Regions from separate parts of the Bradyrhizobium sp. BR 10261 genome, predicted to be linked through region 1. Evidence: riboswitches for the same ligand, from Rfam matches in the RefSeq annotation. Region 1 holds a riboswitch; the other holds the start of a gene.

Evidence for each region. Region 1 has a riboswitch for S-adenosylmethionine ahead of HYH07_RS09720 (homoserine O-acetyltransferase). Riboswitches for the same ligand answer to the same signal wherever they lie in the genome.
Region 2: it holds a riboswitch for S-adenosylmethionine, as region 1 does, so the genes downstream of both, HYH07_RS20085 (O-succinylhomoserine sulfhydrylase) here and HYH07_RS09720 (homoserine O-acetyltransferase) in region 1, are expected to answer to the same signal.

Annotation. Positions count from the first base shown of each region.
Region 1 is NZ_JACOFQ010000007.1:16,706-23,677, forward strand. Features, by position in the region: gene HYH07_RS09690 (DUF2125 domain-containing protein) at 1-164, shown strand, start outside; gene HYH07_RS09695 (patatin-like phospholipase family protein) at 493-1,464, opposite strand; gene HYH07_RS36560 (hypothetical protein) at 1,717-1,911, shown strand; gene HYH07_RS09705 (prephenate/arogenate dehydrogenase family protein) at 1,944-2,882, opposite strand; gene hisC (histidinol-phosphate transaminase) at 2,879-3,973, opposite strand; gene HYH07_RS09715 (chorismate mutase) at 4,009-4,851, opposite strand; SAM riboswitch at 5,014-5,093, shown strand; gene HYH07_RS09720 (homoserine O-acetyltransferase) at 5,186-6,418, shown strand; gene metW (methionine biosynthesis protein MetW) at 6,421-6,972, shown strand, end outside.
Region 2 is NZ_JACOFQ010000016.1:106,886-113,857, forward strand. Features, by position in the region: gene HYH07_RS20060 (Hsp33 family molecular chaperone) at 1-195, shown strand, start outside; gene apaG (Co2+/Mg2+ efflux protein ApaG) at 329-721, opposite strand; gene HYH07_RS20070 (OpgC domain-containing protein) at 903-2,174, shown strand; gene HYH07_RS20075 (SGNH/GDSL hydrolase family protein) at 2,174-2,953, shown strand; gene HYH07_RS20080 (SGNH/GDSL hydrolase family protein) at 2,966-3,967, shown strand; gene HYH07_RS20085 (O-succinylhomoserine sulfhydrylase) at 4,110-5,297, opposite strand; SAM riboswitch at 5,371-5,450, opposite strand; gene HYH07_RS20090 (2'-deoxycytidine 5'-triphosphate deaminase) at 5,531-6,667, shown strand; gene HYH07_RS20095 (hypothetical protein) at 6,866-6,972, shown strand, end outside.

The DNA of each region.
Region 1 (6,972 bases):
TCATCAAGCAGAACGCCAATACCGGCGTCGCTGCCGGCATCAATTCGATCGGCACCGAGAGCACGCTCGAGGGCAAGAAGGCGCGCAGCTTCCCGCTGAAATTCGCCGACGGCGCCGTGCTGCTCGGCCCGTTCAAGGTCGGCCAAATCCCGCCGCTGTATTAGCTGTCTCGTGTAGCCCGGATGGAGACCACGAACTGACGTCACGATCTCTTCGCTGGATCGTGATCACGTATCGCGGTCGCGGCCGCGCTCACGACGCCTGCGTTCGCGCAGTGGGAGACGCGCGGGCCAGCCACGTTGGATCGCGCTATCGCGAATCCTGCACCGCAACACCATGGCCAACGCGCCTTCTGCGACATCACCGTGCCCCACGGTGATCCGCGCGACCAAGGGCCAACAGCCGCATCCCCCTTGAGATCTCGCACGTCGCGGAGTTGGGCCCAGCCATGTCCCGGTCGGGCCCAATGCGCGTCGTGTGGGGCCCGCCAGGTCAGCGGCGCACGCGTCGAATTCCATCCCGGTCCGGAGCGGCTTCTGCCGCCTGCATGTCCAAGAAACCCGCCCGCCATCGCTGCGCCATGGCCGTTTCCGACAAATCAAAGGACTTTTCCGGGCCGGCTTCCTCCAGCCCTGGCCGGTAGCTCAAGAGATAGATTTGGTCATCAGGGGCCAGGCCCTGCAGTTCGGCCCGGAGCTGGCGAGCTTCGAGGGCATGACGAAGCCGGTAAAAGGTCTGGTTGCCAAATGTCAGGTCGCTCTTGCGCTCGGTTGCGGCTTCGATGCCGTCGGGAGCCTGTCCGTCACGCGCAAAAAGGTCGATGATGTAGAGACGGAGCGAGGTGGTCGCTTCAAGCACGGGGTCGAAGGGCGCGTTCAACGAGAAGCCACCATCGGCAAGCCATTTGCCGGCAATCTGGACCGGGCCGAATTCGGGAAGGAAACCACAACTGGCCAGAATGTGGTCCATCTCGATCCGCTCTGATGCGGAGTCGAACAAGATGGCGTCGCCGCTTTCGAGGTCGGTTGCACAGATCGTGAGGCGCGGATCGCCGTCGTTCAGGCGACCGAAGTCGATCAGCCTCCGCAAGCGCTCGCGCGTTGGGGCGAGATCGTACAGGCCGCCGAAATGAGATGTCGGGAAAGGGAGACGAGGACGGAAAAAGCCCGTATGGCCGAACAAATGCGTGTTGATCGCGTGCATCCAGGCAAGCAAGTGACGGTCGGCCCTTGGCGTCCCTCTAGGAGCCTCTGGCGCGCGCCAATAGCTGCGTAAGCTCTGGACCCGATCGGCCGCAGCATTTCCGGCGATGAGCGCGGCGGAGATCGCGCCGGCCGACGAGCCCGTAACCCAGCTGGCGGAAAGCGACATGGCGGTAAAGGCTTCGAACGCACCGCCGTGATAAGCGCCGAGTCCCAGACCGCCGGAGAATACCAACGCGGTGAGAGGCGGATCGTCAGCCATGGTTCCGATTCAGCTCCGTTGGAGGAAATAGCGGTCTTGGCGGTTGAGACGCCGGAGCTCGTCGTGAAGCCGGTGACGGCGGGAGCAGCAAGAGTGGTGCATCTCATCGGAGCTTGAGATTCAGCTTCGAACGCCGTCCGAGAAGAGACGTTCCTAATCGCCTGAGGCTCCCCCGGCTGGCCCGGAATTCGAGGCAAGTCTTAACCTGTGTGAATCATCCAATGCAGGTTGCGGCTATGGTGATGGCGAGCAATGTCGTCAATCGGAAGCGGAATGCCCGAGCAGTCCTCCAGCCTCAGAAATTCACCATCAATTTCGGTCCCCAGCAGATCGCCGGGATTTGCCCATCTGCAGGCGATGGATTTTCTCTGCAAGGGGCATTTGCTCGCCGACGTCTCCGCGATTTTGGGGTCGCTCGACATCGTCTTCGGCGAGGTCGATCGCTGATCTCGGAGTCACTCTTGATGGATCGCTGCTCGCTACGGCTTCTTGTCGAGCTGCCCATGCTGTCGACCGAAGTCGGGCGCGGCCGAATCCTGGCCGATCTCGACGATGCCGCGACGGATGGCGCGGGTGCGGGTGAAGTGGTCGAACAGCGCCTCGCCGTCACCGCGACGGATCGCGCGGGTGAGTTTTGCCAAATCCTCGGTGAAGGTGCCGAGCATTTCGAGCACCGCGTCCTTGTTGGCGAGGAAGACGTCGCGCCACATCGTCGGATCGGAGGCCGCGATGCGGGTGAAGTCGCGGAAGCCGCCGGCGGAGAATTTGATGACTTCCGATTCCGTCACCTGCGCCAGCTCGTCGGCAGTGCCGACGATGGTGTAGGCGATCAGATGCGGCAGATGGCTGGTGATCGCGAGCACGAGATCATGATGATCCGGGGTCATCACCTCGACCTTGGCGCCCATCGCCGCCCAGAACGCGCGCAAATGCGCGGTGGCATCGGCATCAGTGCCTTCCGGCGGCGTCAGGATGCACCAGCGGTTGATGAAGAGCTCGGCGAAGCCGGAATCCGGCCCCGAATGCTCGGTGCCCGCCACGGGATGCGCCGGCACGAAATGAACATTCTTCGGCAGATGCGGCGCCATGTCCTTGACCACCGCGCCCTTGACCGAGCCGACGTCGGAGATGACGGCACCGGGCTTCAGATGCGCTGATATCTCCTGCGCCACCTCGCCGCAGGCGCCGACGGGAATGCAGAGGATGACGAGATCGGCATCCTTCGCCGCTTCCGCATTGGTCGCCACCACATGATCGACAATACCGAGCTCGAGCACCCGCGCGCGCGTCTTCTCCGAGCGCGCGGTGGTGACGATCTCGCCGGCCAAGCCTTGAAGCTTCGCGGCGCGCGCGATCGAGCCGCCGATCAGGCCGAAGCCGATCAGGGCGACGCGCTGGAAGTGCGGGTCCACGCTCATTTGCTGGCCATGAAGTCGCGCAGCGCCTCGACGACGAGGCGGTTGGCCTCCTCGGTGCCGATGGTCATGCGCAGCTGATGGTGCAGGCCATAGTTCTTCAGCGCGCGCAGCACGAGGCCCCGCCTGGTGAGATAGGCGTCGGCCGCTTCCGACGTCTTGCCACTTTCCGGAAAGTGGATCAGCACGAAATTGGCAACGCCGGGGGTTACCTTCAGCCCGAGCTTGGTGATCTCTTCACTGAGCCAGTTGCGCCAGGTCTCGGTGAACTGCTTCGACATCGCCTGATGCGCGGTGTCCTCGATCGCGGCGACCGCGGCATACATCGCCGGCGTCGATACGTTGAAGGGGCCACGGATGCGGTTGACGGCGTCGATGATGTGCTCGGGGCCGAACATCCAGCCGACGCGCAGCGCCGCAAGGCCGTGGATCTTGGAGAAGGTGTGCGTCACCACCGTATTCTCGGTGGTGGCGACCAGCTCGATCCCCATCTCGTAGTCGTTACGGGAGACGTAGTCGCAATAGGCCGCATCAAGCACCAGCAGCACGTGCGAGGGCAGGCCGGCGCGCAGGCGCTTGACCTCGTCGAACGGGATATAAGTGCCGGTCGGGTTGTTGGGGTTGGCGAGCCAGACCAGCTTCGTCTTCGGCGTCACCGCTTTCAGGATGGCGTCGACGTCGGCGGTCAGGTTCTTCTCGGCCGCCACCACGTTCTTGGCGCCGTTGGCCATAGTGGCGATCGGGTAGACCAGGAAGCCGTGTGTGGTGGAGATCGCCTCGTCGCCATGGCTGAGGTAAGTGTGGGCGAGCAGGTTGAGGATCTCGTCCGAGCCGGCGCCGCAGATGATGCGGTTGGGATCGAGCCCGTAGTGGCGGCCGATCGCCTCGCGCAGCACGCGCGAGGTTCCCTCAGGATAGTCTTCCAGATGATCCGCGACGTGCTTGAAGGCCTCGATCGCCTTGGGCGAAGGCCCGAACGGCGTCTCGTTGGCCGAGAGCTTGAACACCTTGCGGCCCGGCTCGGCGACCGGGGTCTTGCCGGGCGTGTAGGGCGCAATATCGAGAATGCCGGGATTCGGCATGGGGCGGGACATCTTCAACTCCGGATAGGCTTTGGGCGGTACGCGATTTACGACCCGGTCGGGGGCACCGTATAGCGCGTTGCGTGGCTGCCGACGAGGGCCGTGGAGCGCACCGAGGCCCCCGCTTCGATCAGGGCAGCCTTGATCTTGTCGATGCTGGTGGCTGATGTGACCGAGACCAGCAGCGCCGCGCCATCGAAGGCGGTATCGGGCACCGCCACGATCTCGGCGAGCGGCGACAGCGCCCGCGCGACCTCGGCGTTCCACCCCGACACGCGCACGCTGAAGGTCTCGACCTCGGTCACCACGGCGCTGTCGGCGACGCGCGAGATCGCGAACACCGGCAGCGACGCCGGATGGTCGGCGCGCTCGACGAAGGGCATGCGCGCAATGATCTTCGGCGCGCCCACGGCTTCCAGCTCCAGCCACCACGGCGTGCGGCTCGATGTCGCCGAGACCAGCGCGAGGTCACCCTTGGATTTCGCCACCGCCTCGACCGCCGCCTGCGCACTGAAATGCGCGACATACGGCACCGTGAAGCCGAAATGGAAGCGCACGGAATCGCGCATCGCGGGCTCGCTCGCCGAGATGTCGGCATGCACGGAGAACGGCGCCTGCACATAGGTGAAGGTCGAGATGATGACGCGCCAGATGCTTTCGACCGTGTCGAGCGGCAGGATGCCGCGATGCCGCTGCACGATCTCGCGCATCATCGACGCCTCGCGCGCGGGCCGGAACGCCGAGCCGACCTCCTGGGTCTGCTTCACCTGGATCAGGCGGTCGATGATGTCGCCGCGCTGCATCAACAGGCGATGCATGGCCTCGTCGATCGCGTCGATCTCCTTGCGCAATTCCTGCAGCGATGGTGGCGCGGGCGGACGTTGGGACATATCTGACTAGGCGGTTATGAGGCTTCGGAGAGAATGTCCTGATTAGGCAGTCGGGGCGGCGAAAGCAAAGAGAAATGACGGCCTGCAAGGCAGCCGGTTGAGAGACGATTTTGGCCGATCCGTACCGCGACTTGACGAAATCGGCCCAAGCCGGTAGGTTTTTGCCCGTTCCGTGGTCATTTGAGCCGGCCGGCTTGCAGCCACGTTAAAAAACTCGCTAAACAGGCCGGGGACGCTTCTGATCCCGGCCGAACCTATCGTTCAGGCCGGGTTTTTCATGGCCTGATTTCATCGCGGTCTCACGTCCGATCGCAAACGAGGTCGATGGTCAGAGATGGTTGGCGTCAAGTCGGTCCCAAGTCCTACGATCCCAAGTCCTGCGATTCCAAGTCCCACGATCAGTGCCGACGATCGGTCGCATGAGGTCGATCATCCGAGTTCAGAGGTTGCGCGGTTCGGCGCCGAGCAACCGCTGCGGCTCGATTGCGGTGTCGATCTCACCCCGTTCCAAATTGCCTACAAGACCTATGGCGAGCTCAACGCCGATCGCTCCAATGCGGTGCTGATTTGCCATGCGCTGACCGGCGACCAGCACGTCGCCAATGTCCATCCGGTCACCGGCAAACCCGGCTGGTGGGAGACGCTGGTCGGCCCCGGCCGGCCGCTCGATCCGAGCAAATACTTCATCATCTGCTCCAACGTGATCGGCGGCTGCATGGGCTCGACCGGACCCGCCTCGATCAATCCTGCCACCGGCAAGGTGTGGGGCCTGGATTTCCCTGTCATCACCATTCCCGACATGGTGCGCGCGCAGGCGATGCTGATCGACCGGCTTGGCATCGATACGCTGTTTGCCGTCGTCGGCGGCTCGATGGGCGGCATGCAAGTGCTGCAATGGACCGCTGCGTACCCTGCGCGCGTCTATTCCGCGCTGGCGATCGCCTGTTCGACGCGGCACTCGGCGCAAAATATCGCCTTCCACGAGCTCGGCCGCCAGGCTGTGATGGCCGATCCCGACTGGCACAATGGCGCCTATGCCGATCAGGGCATCCATCCGCACCGCGGCCTCGCGGTCGCGCGCATGGCCGCGCACATCACCTATCTGTCGGACGCCGCGCTCCATCGCAAGTTCGGCCGCCGCATGCAGGACCGCGAGCTGCCGACCTTCTCGTTCGACGCCGATTTCCAGGTCGAGTCCTATCTGCGCTACCAGGGATCGTCCTTCGTCGAGCGCTTCGACGCCAATTCCTATCTCTATCTGACCCGCGCGATGGACTATTTCGACATCGCCGCCGACCATGGCGGCGTGCTGGCGAAGGCGTTCGCAGGGATTGAGACGCGGTTCTGCGTGGTCTCCTTCACCAGCGACTGGCTATTCCCGACTTCAGAATCGCGCGCGCTGGTGCATGCGCTGAATGCGTCGAGCGCGCGGGTGTCGTTCGCGGAGATCGAGACCGATCGCGGCCACGATGCCTTCCTGCTCGACGTGCCCGAATTCTTCGACATCTCCCGCGCCTTCCTGCAATCCGCAGGCAAGGCGCGCGGACTCACGAACAAGGACGGCTAGCGATGCCGGTGCAGCAAGTATTGCCGCTGAACGGCCTCGCGGCCGAACAGTCGGGCCCATTTCGCGCCGACCATCTGCTGGTCGCCGAAATGGTCAAGCCGGGTTCGAAGGTGCTCGACGTCGGCTGCGGCGACGGCGATCTGCTTCAGCTCTTGGAGACCCGCGGCATCGACGGCCGCGGCATCGAGCTGTCGCGCGAGGGCGTCAACCGCTGCGTGGCCAAGGGTCTTGCCGTGGTGCAGGGCGATGCCGACACCGACCTCGTCAATTACCCCGATGATGCCTTCGACTACGTGATCCTGTCGCAGACGCTGCAAGCGACGCGTCAGCCCAAGGTCGTGCTGGAGAATCTGTTGCGCATCGGCCGCCGCGCCATCGTCTCGTTCCCGAATTTCGGCTTCTGGCGGATGCGCCTGCAGCTCCTGATCGGCGGCCACATGCCGCGCACGGAGAACCTGCCGGCGAGCTGGTACGACACCGCCAACATCCATTTCTGCACCATCAAGGACTTCGTCGAGCTCTGCGACGAAATCCACGTCAAGATGGAGCGCGCC
Region 2 (6,972 bases), on a different contig from region 1:
GTGCGCGTGTTCAACCCGCTGGTCCTGAAAGCGCAATGCTCCTGCTCGCGCAACGCGGTCGCGTCCATGCTGAAGAGCTTCTCGCCTGACGATCGCAGCGCCATGGTCAAGGACGACAAGGTCGTCGTGACCTGCGAGTTCTGTAGCTCGGTGTACGAATTCACGCCGGATGAAGCGGGCGTCGAGGACGCGTAGGCGCCAGCATTGTAGGGTGGATTAGCGAAGGGTAATCCACCTCTTTTGTCTCTGCGGAAACAGCCAGTGGTGGATTACGCCTTCGGCTAATCCACCCTACGGCACTCTCACCTACCGGCACGGTCACCCGCCTCTAATTCAACACCCGCTTGTTGTCAGGGCTGTCCAGCGAGAACGTCGGCACGTCGATCTCGAAGCGCTCGCCGGTTTCGCTGACCATCAGGTAGCGGCCGGTCATGAAGCCGGAGGCGGTGGAGAGTGGCACGCCCGAGGTGTATTCGAAGCGTTCGCCGGGGGCGAGCACGGGCTGCTCGCCGATCACGCCCTCGCCCTTGACCTCCTGCTGCCGCCCGGTGGCATCGGTGATGATCCAGTGCCGCGTCTTGAGCTGCACGGTCTCGTCGCCCGAATTGGTGATCACGATGGTGTAGGACCAAAAATACCGCGAGCGGTCGGCCGAGGACTGTTCCGGAACAAAGTTCGGCTCGACGGTCACTTCGATCTGGCGGGTCACGGCGCGGTACATGGCTGGCATCATAACGAAAACCCGGCCAGGAACCAAACGCCGCAGGCGGCCTTGGCGACATCGTCCCGCCCGAATTCACGAAGAAGTACACCCCAGATGTGATCCGGCCGCTTTGCGAGGCGGCGACCGGACCGGTACACTCCTGAAACGTCGCGATTTGCGGAAGGGTTTTTGGGCCCCCATGACCATTGCCGATCAAGTGACGGGATCGACGATCGCGGGAACCGCAGGCGCCAAGCCCGCGGAGGCCAAACCGGTCGACGCGAAGCCGCGCGTCGCCGCGCCGGCCATCACGCTGCCTGCCATCGGCGAGCGCGAGCTCAGGCTCGATCTGTTCCGCGGCCTCGCGCTGTGGCTGATCTTCATCGACCATCTGCCGCCCAATCTGCTGACCTGGTTCACGATACGCAATTACGGCTTCAGCGACGCCACCGAGATCTTCATCTTCATCTCGGGCTACACCGCAGCCTTCGTCTACGGCCGCGCGATGCTGGAGAGCGGTGTCGTCATCGCCACGGCGCGCGTCCTGCGGCGGGTCTGGCAAATCTATGTCGCCCACGTCTTCCTGTTCACGATCTTCCTCGCCGAAATCTCCTACGTCGCGACCAGCTTCGAGAACCCGCTCTACACCGAAGAGATGGGCATCATGGATTTTCTCAAGCAGCCCGACATCACCATCGTGCAGGCGCTTCTCTTGCGCTTCCGTCCCGTCAACATGGACGTGCTGCCGCTCTATATCGTCCTGATGCTCGCGCTGCCGTTGATCCTGTGGTCGATGAAATGGCGGCCCGATGTCACGCTCGCGCTCTCGGCGCTGCTTTACGCGGCGACCTGGCAGTTCGATCTGTACTTCTCCGCCTATCCGAACGGTTTCTGGGCGTTCAATCCCTTTGCCTGGCAGTTGCTGTTCGTGTTCGGCGCATGGTGCGCGCTCGGAGGTGCGCGACGCATGTCGCGCATTCTGGCTTCGCCCGTGACGCTGTGGATCTCGATCGCCTATCTCGTTGCGGCGTTCTACGTGACGCTGACCTGGTACGTCCCGCAGCTTTCGCACTTCATGCCGAAGCGGATCGAGCAGTGGATGTATCCGATCGACAAGACCGATCTCGACGTGCTGCGCTTCACGCATTTCCTGGCGCTGGCCGCGCTCACCGTGCGCTTCCTGCCGCGGGAATGGCCGGGCCTGAAATCGCAATGGTTGCGGCCGCTGATCGTGTGCGGCCAGCACTCGCTGGAGATCTTCTGTCTCGGCGTCTTCCTCGCCTTTGCCGGCCATTTCATCCTGGCCGAGGTCTCCGGTGGACCCGCCATGCATGCGCTGATTAGTCTCTCAGGAATTCTGGTCATGTGGGCGATGGCCTGGGTGATTTCGTGGTACAAGCGCGTAGCTGACAAGAGCGGTGCGAAAACCAAAAACGCCGTCGGCAACGCCGATCTGGCGGGAGGGGGCTGATGAAGGCGAAGGTTATCCTGAGCCTGATCCTGCTATGCGGGTACCTCACCGCGCCTTCGGCGCGCGCAGACGAGGCTGCGCCTGCGACGCCCGCGATCCCTGCAGCCTGTGAAGTGCCGCCTTATCTGCTCGCCACCGAGAGCCAGCTCCCCAAGGTCGCCGACGCCGTCAAGGCGGGCAAACCGCTTGAGATCCTCGTGGTCGGAAGCCGGTCGACGACGATCCCATTTTCGGAAAGCAGCTCCTATCCGGCACGGATGGAGGCGGTCTTGAAAGAGAAACTGCCCCCTTCGGAGACCGTGCACGTATCCGTAGAACTACAGAGCAAGAAGACGGCGGAGGAGACCGCCGGAACCTTCGTTAAGCTGATGGAAGCAAAAACACCTACTTTGGTCATCTGGCAGACCGGGACGGTGGATGCTATCCGATCGATCGATCCCGATGACTTTCGCGGCGCCGTGACCGATGGGGTCGCTGCGCTGCAACATGCAGGGGCCGACGTCGTCTTGATGAATTTGCAATACAGCCCGCGCACCGAATCCATGATCTCGGCACCGCCTTATCTCGACAATATGCGGGTGGTGGCGCAGGAGCATGATATTCCGCTGTTCGATCGTTTCGCGATCATGCGGCAGTGGAATGATCAGGGGCAGTTCGACCTGTTCAGCGCCTCGCGCGGCCCTGAGCTGGCGAAGCAGGTCCATGATTGCCTTGGCCGGGCGTTGGCGCAGTTCGTGATCGATGCTGCCCATCTGGGGCCGACCGAGCAGCAGAATTGAGGTCTAGCGTTAATGAGTTCTTTCCGCCCTTTTGGCCTGTCGACATGGTTGTCCGCGCCCGCAGTGGCGACGCTGCTGATGCTGATGCCTGTGCTGCAGGCACCTGCCCGAGCTCAGGCCGCCCAGGCGACTGCCGCGCCGCAGCAGGCCGCTAACCCAGCGCCCACCCCGTCGTCGCAGACCACGGTTGCGACGACGGCCCAGCAGCCCACCGATCAGCGCGGCCTCACCTCGCGCGCCATCGACAAGGTGAAGCAGGTCGCAAAATCCGCCGGCGATATTTTCAGCCGCGTCCCCTGCCTGCCGCCGAAGGGCGGCGCCAAGACGATGGGCTCGCTGCCGCATGTCGCGGGCAAGCTCGTCGCGGGCCAACCCGTCGTCATCGTCGCGTTCGGCTCGTCGTCGACGGCGGGCTATGGCGCGAGCTCGCCCGACTTCAACTATCCGAACCGTCTCGCTGCGCAGCTGCGCCGGCAATATCCGACCGCTGACATCACCGTCATCAATGCCGGCGTCGGCGGCGAGGACGCGCCCGAGATGATGAAGCGCCTCCAGAAGGAGGTGATCGACGTGCATCCGGATCTCGTGATCTGGCAGGTCGGCACCAACGCCGTGCTGCGCAATCTCGATCCCGGCGACACCGCCAAGATGGTCGAGGACGGCATCACTCGCATCCAGGCTGCGGGCAATTCCGATATCGTGCTGGTCGACCCGCAGTATTCGCCCAGGGTCACCGAGCGTCCCGAGAGCGCAAGCAAGATGGTGAAGCTGCTCGGCAAGGTCGCCGAGCTTCGTCACGTCGGCATCTTCCCGCGCTTCGAGGTGATGCGCGACTGGCACGAGAAGCAGGCGCTTCCGGTCGAGAGTTTCGTCATCGCCGACGGCCTGCACATGAACGATTGGGGCTATGCCTGCTTCGCCCAGCTGCTCGGCGACGACATCATCCACTCGGTCGGCCAGATCAAGATCGGGGTGAACGTGCCCGCGGACGTGCGGACCTACCGGCCGATGTAACTCCGCTGCCGTAGGGTGGGTCAGGCGAAGCCGTAACCCACCATGCTTCCGCGAATGCCGAACGAGGTTGGTGGGTTACGCCGCGCGGTTTGCGCTTCGCGCAATCCGCGGGGCTGACCCACCCTACGATTTCGCGATCACCTCACGCCTTCTCCAGCGCCGCGGTCAGATCCTCGATCAGATCATCCGCATGCTCGAGCCCGGCCGAGAAGCGGATGAATCCCTCGCTGATGCCGAGCGCGGCACGATCTTCCGGCTTCAGCCGCTGATGTGTCGTCGTCGCCGGATGCGTGACGAGGCTCTTGGCATCGCCGAGATTGTTCGAGATCTTCGCGAGCTTGAGCTCGTTGAGCACGCGGAATGCAGCCGCCTTGCCGCCCTTGACCTCGAAGCCGACCAGCGTCGAGCCGCCGCGCATCTGCTTCTTCACCAGAGCCGCCTGCGGATGGTCCTCGCGGCCGGGATAGACCAGCCGCGCGATCTTGGGATGGCTCGCCAGCACATCGGCGATGCGCGCTGCCGTATCGGTCTGCGCGCGCACGCGCACACCTAGCGTCTCCAGGCCCTTGAGCAGCACCCAGGCGTTGAAGGGCGAGATCGACGGGCCGGTCTGGCGCATGAAATTGTGGATGTGCTCGGCGATGAAGGCTTCCGAGGACAGGATGATGCCGCCAAGGCACCGGCCCTGGCCGTCGATGTGCTTGGTCGCGGAGTAGACGACGACGTCGGCGCCTAACGCGAGCGGGCTCTGCCAGATCGGCGTCGCGAACACGTTGTCGACCACGAGCCGCGCGCCGCCCTTGTGGGCGATCTCGGCGATCGAGGGAATGTCGAGCACGTCGAGCGTCGGATTGGTCGGGCTCTCCAGGAAGAACGTCTTGGTGTTCGGCTTCACCGCGCGCTGCCATTGGTCGAGATTGGCGCCATCGACCAGCGTGGTCTCTATGCCGTAGCGAGGAAGCAGATCCTGAATGACGTAGAGGCACGAGCCGAACAGCGCGCGCGAGGCCACGACATGGTCGCCGGCCTTGAGCGGCGCGAGGATCGCCGTCGTCACCGCGGCCATGCCTGTCGCCGCCGAGCGTGCCGCTTCGGCGCCTTCGAGCTCGATCATACGGCGCTCGAACATCGCGATCGTCGGATTCGAGTAACGCGAATAGATGAAGCCGGGGTCCTCGCCCTTGAACCGCGCCTCGCACTCCTCGGCGCTGTTGTAGACATAGCCCTGGGTCAAAAACAGCGCCTCCGACGTCTCGCCATATTGCGAGCGCAGGGTGCCGGAATGGACCAGGCGGGTTTCGGGGCGGTAAGAGGCAGGCGACTTCGACATAGGACCCTCCGATATGACCGTCTTGTCGAGACGGTCATAAAAAAACCGGCCTGGATATCTCCACGGGCCGGGATCACAGAGGTCCCCGGCCTGTTTAGCGACTTATTTAACGTGGCTGCAAGCCGGCCGGCTCAAATCACCACGGGATAAGTGATGCTCATATTCCGCAATGCCCTTTCCGTCAAGGCGTCCATCGGATAGCCGTAAAAGGCTCGTATATCCCGCAAGTCCGGATGTACGCGACCCCAGACGAGGACCCCCGGTTGACGTTCACGGTTGCCGCCGACGCCAATGGTATCCTGCCCGACCGCATGATCGCGGCGATGGCGGAAGCGGGCCTCATCCTGCCCGCCTATGATTTCGTCGAAAGCCAGATTCAGCCGGCGAGCCTCGATTTGCGTCTCGGCGATATCGCCTATCGCGTCCGCGCCAGTTTCCTGCCCGGTCCCGGCGCCACCGTCGCCGAGCGCATCGACCAGTTGAAGCTGCACGAGTTCAGCCTCTCCGACGGTGCAGTGCTGGAAACCAACTGCGTCTATATCGTGCCGCTGCTGGAGAGCCTGGCGCTACCGCCGGAGATCGTCGCGGCGGCCAATCCGAAAAGCTCGACCGGCCGGCTCGACGTCTTCACCCGCGTGATCGCCGACGGCACGCGCCGCTTCGATATGATCGGCGCCGGCTATCACGGCCCGCTCTATGCCGAGATCAGCCCGAAGACGTTTCCGGTGCTGGTCCGCGAAGGCTCGCGCCTAAGCCAAGTGCGCTTCCGCACTGGTGACGCCATCCTCAATGCCGATGCGCTCGATGCGCTCCATGCCACTGAACGCCTCGTCGACATCGACGATGCCGACCTCACCGGCGGCGTCGCCGTCTCGGTCGATCTCTCCGGGGAGAAGGGCAATGGCTTCGTCGGCTATCGCGCCAAGCGCCACACCGGCGTGGTGGATGTCGATCGTCGCTCCGGCTATGCGGTGGAAGATTTCTGGGAGCCGATCTCGGCCCGTCCCGACGGCAGCCTGATCCTCGATCCCGGCGAGTTCTACATCCTCGCCTCCAAGGAAGCCGTGCAAGTGCCGCCCGATTACGCGGCGGAGATGGTGCCGTTCGATCCGCTGGTCGGCGAATTCCGCGTGCACTATGCCGGCTTCTTCGATCCAGGCTTCGGCTATGCCGGTGCCGGCGGGCTAGGAGCGCGCGCCGTGCTGGAAGTGCGCTCGCGCGAGGTTCCGTTCATCCTCGAGCACGGCCAGATCGTCGGCCGCCTCGTCTACGAGAAGATGCTGTCCCGCCCCGACGCCATGTACGGCCAGCGCATCGGCTCCAACTACCAGGCGCAGGGGTTGAAGCTGAGCAAGCATTTCCGGGTGTAGCTGCTAGCCTCATACCCCGCTGTCATTCCCCGCGCAGGCGGGGAATCCAGTACGCCGCGGCTTCTCGATTCAATCACATCAGTCTCTGGAATACTGGATTGCCCGGTCTTCGCCGGGCGATGACAGCGAATGTGTGGTTGGTTGCGCCGCTCCATCTGCGATGACACACTCGATCAAAACCACGATCGGGAGCGAAGCATGACCGCCGCAGACGCCGCGCAAGCAGCGCAATGGAAGCGCTGGCGTGCGGTCGCCGATCTCTATCACGCCTACTTCACCGGCCTCATCCTCACCGTGGTCACGCG